Regions from separate parts of the Bacillus bruguierae genome, predicted to be linked through region 1. Evidence: riboswitches for the same ligand, from Rfam matches in the RefSeq annotation. Region 1 holds a riboswitch; the other holds the start of a gene.
The links. Region 1 has a riboswitch for S-adenosylmethionine ahead of WAZ07_RS05055 (Na+/H+ antiporter NhaC family protein). Riboswitches for the same ligand answer to the same signal wherever they lie in the genome.
Positions count from the first base shown of each region.

Region 2: it holds a riboswitch for S-adenosylmethionine, as region 1 does, so the genes downstream of both, WAZ07_RS02955 (bifunctional homocysteine S-methyltransferase/methylenetetrahydrofolate reductase) here and WAZ07_RS05055 (Na+/H+ antiporter NhaC family protein) in region 1, are expected to answer to the same signal.

Region 1 covers NZ_JBAWSX010000002.1:176,098-179,306, forward strand. The annotation lists gene gltP (glutamate/aspartate:proton symporter GltP) at 1-240, shown strand, start outside; gene WAZ07_RS05050 (ribonuclease FAU-1 family protein) at 404-931, shown strand; SAM riboswitch class I at 1,224-1,329, shown strand; gene WAZ07_RS05055 (Na+/H+ antiporter NhaC family protein) at 1,427-2,743, shown strand; gene WAZ07_RS05060 (lmo0954 family membrane protein) at 3,116-3,209, shown strand, end outside.
Region 2 covers NZ_JBAWSX010000001.1:592,149-595,357, reverse strand. The annotation lists gene WAZ07_RS02955 (bifunctional homocysteine S-methyltransferase/methylenetetrahydrofolate reductase) at 1-1,560, opposite strand, end outside; SAM riboswitch class I at 1,696-1,806, opposite strand; SAM riboswitch class I at 2,008-2,127, shown strand; gene WAZ07_RS02950 (methionine biosynthesis PLP-dependent protein) at 2,202-3,209, shown strand, end outside.

The sequences.
Region 1 (3,209 bases):
GCCGGTGTACCGGGCGTATCGTTCGTTGTATTATTAGCAACACTTCATACAGTAGGTATTCCGTCTGAAGGTTTAGCATTTATCGCTGGTATTGACCGTATTTTAGATATGGCACGTACAGCAGTAAACGTAGTAGGTAACTCATTAGCTGCAGTTGTTATGTCTAAATGGGAAGGACAATATGACGCAGAAAAAGGACAAGCTTATTTGAAAGAGATTTCAGAGAAGCAAGTAGCTTAAATGATAGAAAGGCCTTCACGGTAAACGTGAAGGCCCTTTTCTATATAAATACATATAAAAAACCTTTCTTTTTAGATGGACAAGAGCATCCGGCCATGCATAGCAGCGACTTATATGTAAAAAAATGAAAATGAATTTATATATGGGAAAGGGAGAAATGAGGATGAAACGGAAATATGGAGATGGATCATCATGGAGACGGTTAATTGATAAAACATATTCAGTAAAAGATGTACAGGGTGGTATGTTAGGTATATTACATATAAAGCAAGTGAAGGAGCCTAGTTATAAGCAGTATAATAATCGAAAGATTTGTATTGCGCATAATGGCTATACTTGGATTCAGTATTTTATAAGTGAAAAACATTTTGTGATTACAGCGATGTTAAACGAGAACAAAGAGCTTGTTCAATATTATATTGATGTTGCAAAAGAGTATAAAATTGATGGAAGAGGATTTCCTTATTTTGATGATTTATATTTAGATGTTGTGTTGTTACCAAACGGGGAAATGTATGTATTAGATGAAGATGAGTTAGAAGAAGCATATACGGACGGAGATATTTTAAAAGAGGAGTATGATTTAGCTTGGAATACGGCAAAATGGATTATAAAAAAAATTGAAGAAGAAGATTTTTTATGGTTTTCAATTTTAGAAGCAGAAATTCAAAAAATAAAAGATAGTGTTTGATATATAAATTCATTTTCATTTTTTAACATATAAGTTGTGCTATTAGGCAGAACAAATTACTCTCTTTGTTTTCGTTTTACGCGTGGTAGGAAAATGGTCTGACTGCTTCTATGCATAGCCAGATGCTCTCGCCCGCCTAAAAAGAAAGAGGGTTTTTATGGCGCTGTTTTAATTTGTATTTATGTAATATCAAAAAAATACCAACTATTTTGATAGAAATAATGTTTGACATTTTCTCCTGTAACAAGTAAAGTAAAAAAAGATTAATTCATACAAAATATAATATGAAACCTTCTTATCAAGAGAGGCGGAGGGACTGGCCCTAAGATGCCTCGGCAGCGGACTCATAATAGAGTGCTGTGCCAAATCCAGCAAGCGATATGCTTGATAGATGAGAAGAGTGTTTCTTATATGATATATAAGACCTCTTCTCTTCAGAAGAGGTCTTTTTCGCTCTTGTGAAGGATAGGTTTAGAAATAGGAGAGGATATAACTTTGGAACAAACAAAAGGAAATGCATGGGCATTATTACCACTTGGCATATTTTTAGCATTATTTATTGGCTCTGGTGTAATTACAGGGGATTTTTATAAGTTACCAATTCTGGTTGCTATTTTAATTGCAGTTGCTGCTGCATTAGTAATGAACAGGAAAGAAAACTTTACGACAAAGGTTGAACGTTTTGCTAAAGGGGCTGGCAATCCAGATATCATGATTATGGTATTAATCTTTGTATTAGCAGGTGCGTTTTCTGAAACGGCAAAAGGAATGGGCGGTGTTGAAGCAACTGTAAACTTAGCTCTTTCTATTTTGCCGCAAGGATTTTTAGTTGTTGGTTTATTTGTTATCGGTGCTTTTATTTCATTAGCAATGGGAACATCAATGGGTACGATTGCAGCATTGGCTCCAATTGCAGTAGGAATTAGCGGAGAAACTGATATTTCTATGGCGCTTGCTATGGCGACAGTTGTTGGCGGTGCGATGTTTGGCGACAACTTATCTTTTATTTCAGATACGACAATTGCCGCTGTACGTACACAAGGAACGGAAATGAAAGATAAATTTAAAACAAATTTCTTAATTGTATTACCGGCTGCTATTGTTACGAGTGTGCTGCTAGTCGTTCTGACGTTAGGCACTCATTCAAATATGACGGCACATGCGTTTAATTGGGTGAAAATTTTACCGTATGCAGGAGTGTTAATTACAGCGCTGCTTGGATGTAACGTATTAGTTGTATTAACGGGAGGAACGGTGTTAGCTGGTATTATCGGAATGTTGGATGGAAGCTATACACTCGCAAGTTTCTTTAAAAGCGTTACAGTAGGAATTAATGGTATGATGGAGCTTGTATTATTAGCGATCTTAATCGGTGGAATGGTCGAAATTATTCAATATAACGGCGGTATTCATTATTTAATGAATGTGCTAACACGTAATATTCGTTCGAAAAAAGGTGCAGAATTTGGAATTGCGGGTCTTGTAAGTATGACAAATATGTGCACAGCAAATAATACGATTTCTATTATTTTCACAGGTCCACTAGCAAAGAATGTTGCAGATCAATATAATATTGATCCGAAAAAATCTGCGAGCTTGTTAGATCTATTCTCTTGTAGTGTGCAAGGATTAATCCCATATGGTGCACAAATGTTAACGGCGGCAGGATTTGCTTCACTTTCACCAATTGAATTATTACCGTACTCATTTTATCCAATGCTAGTTGCGGTTTGCGGTATTATCTCAATTATTATTAATTTCCCGCGTCTTTCGCCTGCAGCGGAGAAAAAGGAATATCAAAAAACAGCATAATGAATAAAAGAGGATGTCTTATAAAAGGCATCCTCTTTTGTTTTGGATATCACAACGATAGAATTCCATTTTTATTTTTAAAAATATAAGTCGCTGTTATGCACAATACAGCGTGGTCCGTACTCTTTTTCTTCTTTTGTTTGAAACCTTGCATGTGGCAGGGAAAGGCCTTGACCGCTTCTATGCACGGCCAGATGCTCTCGTCCCCCTAAAAGGAAAGTGGCTTTTATGCTTGTTTTTTATCTTGTATTTATATAGGTCTGATAATAAATAGGACTTAAGTCTGAGAGAAAAACGGTTCTTAAGCTCGTTATAGAAAAATGAAAAGATAGGTAAGATAAGAGTATCAAAACGAAGGGAGGCAAGCACAAGATGAAACAATTTTTAGCGTTTATGGCAGCCGGTATTTTAGCTTTAATTGCTCTTGGAAGTCTTGCTGGTATTGTAGGGTTAGCAATTGGAGCAG
Region 2 (3,209 bases), on a different contig from region 1:
AATCCCAATAAAAATTGGCTGTTCGATATGCTTCGTCGCTTCATACACGTTTCGAATGACTGCTGCATCATAAATGGGCTGTGTTAAAAAATACTCAGCACCAGCTGCAATTTTTTTCTCCATACGTTTTACAGCTGCCTCGATATGTCTTACATGTGGATTAAAAGCCCCACCAACCGAAAAACGGGTAGCTGCTCCTATTGTTTTTCCTAAGATAGACCGGCCATTGTTCATTTCTTTAATCATTTTAATGAGTTCTATAGAAGAAAGGTCATATACAGATGTTGCACCAGGAAAATCACCAACCCTCGCAGGATCTCCAGTTAATGCTAATATTTCCTCCATGCCGAGCGCTGCTAATCCTAGTAAATGAGACTGCAGCCCAATCACATTATGATCACGGCACGTTAAATGAATTAATATAGGGATATCGTGCTTTGTTAATAACGCTCCCATTGCCATATTTGATACGCGAGGCGACGCTAAAGAATTATCAGCTAACGTAATGGCATCTGCTCCTGCACGCTTCAACGCCTTAGCTCCTTCAAAAAATCTCTGCGTATCCAACGTTTTGGGTGGATCTAGCTCAACAATCACTGTCGTTTCCTTTTTCGCTTTTTCTGCTAATGTAATTCGATCTACTGTATTTACACGCTGCTTTGCTATTACTTCAGCTCGCTTTACAACTTCTTTAGCTGTTACAGGATGCTCATTTTCAAGTGCTCGCTTCATCGCTTCGATATGAGAAGGAGTTGTACCGCAACACCCCCCAAGCAGCCTAACGCCTTGCTTAATAAATTCCGGCGCCATTTCTTCAAAATAAGCCGGGCTTCCTTCGTATACGTAACGGCCCTCTACATATTTAGGAAGACCAGCATTTGGATACGCAGATAAATAACTATATTTAGGAATTTCTATCGTCTCAAAAGATTCAATCATATGAAGCGGCCCTAACTGACAATTTAATCCGACCACATTTGCACCATACTCTATAAGCTGCTTCAATACATCATCTACACTATTTCCATTTTGTGTTGTACCAGCTTCATGAAGGGCAAGCTGCGCAATAAGAGGGACATTGGTTTGCTTCCGTAATACTTTTACTGCATGAAGTAATTCAAATTCATCGTAAAATGTTTCTAGTAATAACCCATCAACACTTTCTTCTAGCAGGGCATTTGCTTGCTCTAAGAGCATAAATTCACGCTCCATATCCGTGGTTGTAACTGCTCCAATATGTTTCATTCCACCGATTGTTCCTACGATTGCATTCTTTTCTGTCACCGCTTCTTTTGCATGTCTTACAGCAGCGCGGTTAATTTTCCTTACGCGATCCTCAAGACCGTACATACGAAGTTTCCCTTCATTTGCTCCGTATGTATTGGTTTGAATGACATCTGCCCCTGCGGCAACATATTGTTTATGAATCGAAATAATCCGTTCCGGCTCAGATAAATTCAATTCTTCAAAGCAGCTTTGTAAACCATGAGAATACAACAATGTTCCCATCGCTCCGTCCCCAATCACAATTCCTCTTTGCAATAAATCTAGTAGTTTCACATGTCTCCCTCTCTTCTTTTCAATATATATAAAGTGAAACTTTAATCAGTGGGGGTTTTTATGTCGTTTTTTAATTTGTATTTATATAAAAAACCCCCCTCTTCATTGAGAAGAGGGGGACAGCATTTTATCCTCCTCTTATCATTCAGAACAATTTGTTCTGCAGGTCTTAGCACCGTTTCAAACATATTGCTTGAAGGTTGCTGGGTTTCACAGGGCCTTTCCCTCCACCACTCTTAATAAGAGTTTCATTCGATTATAATTACAAAAAGTAAACATTATCCGTTCACTTATTAACAATCTTTGTTAATTTTTTCACTAATTTAGCATGTTAAAATACGAAAGTCAATGAAAATAAAGAAAAATAAAATTATTCAAAATATAGTTGCGTTTCTTTCTAAATTTGTTGTAAAGTAAAAAACATAATCAAAAACTTCATATTTCGAATTCTTATCGAGAGAGGTCGAGGGACTGGCCCAATGACGCCTCAGCAACCATTAACAAGCTTTTTATTTGTTAATAAGGTGCTAATTCCAGCAAATTGAGAAATGATTTGACAGATAAGAAGAAGACTATATTTCCCGTATATAAGCCTTCTTCTTAGAAGGCTTTTTTATTTTGTACTAGGGAGGAATTCTATTATGTCTACAATGGAAACAAAGCTTGCCCAAATTGGAAATCGCAGTGAAACAATAACTGGAGCGGTCAACCCACCCGTTTACTTTTCCACTGCTTATCGCCACGAAGGAATTGGAAAGTCAACAGGGTTTGATTATTCCCGAACTGGAAACCCAACACGCCTTCTATTAGAACGCGCGATCGCTGACTTAGAACATGGCGAGCAAGGCTATGCCTGTAGCTCAGGAATGGCTGCTGTTCTTCTTGTCCTTTCACTATTTCGCTCTGGTGACGAACTAATTGTATCTGAAGATTTATACGGCGGAACATATCGGTTATTTACAGAACACGAGCAAAAATGGGATGTTCGATGTAGATATATAGATACACAACATATAGAAGAAATTGAAAAAGCAATTTCACCGAAAACAAAAGCCATTTTCATAGAAACACCAACAAATCCACTTATGCAAATAATGGACATTGCCGCAGTTGCTGCCATTGCAAAACGTCACGACTTGCTCCTTATTGTCGATAACACATTTTACACACCCTATTTGCAACAACCATTAACAACAGGTGCCGACATTGTCCTGCATAGCGCTACAAAGTATTTAGGCGGTCATAATGATGTATTAAGCGGACTCGTTGTTGCAAAAGGGGCAAAATTATGCGAAGAACTCGCTTACTATCACAATGCATCTGGAGCGGTGTTAAATCCATTTGATTCTTGGCTTTTAATACGCGGCATGAAAACATTAGCGCTGCGCATGAGGCAGCATGAAGAGAACGCAAAAGCAATTGTTTCCTATTTACAAGAAGAAGAAGCCATAACCGATGTGTATTATCCAGGAAAAGGCGGTATGATCTCTTTTAAACTACGAGAAGAAGCGTGGATTGATCCATTCTTACAATCGCTTTCTCTTATTACGTTTGCAGAAAGTCTTGGCGGTGTAGAAAGCTTTATTACATACCCCGCAACACAAACACATGCCGATATACCAGAAGATATTCGCATAGCACGAGGCGTT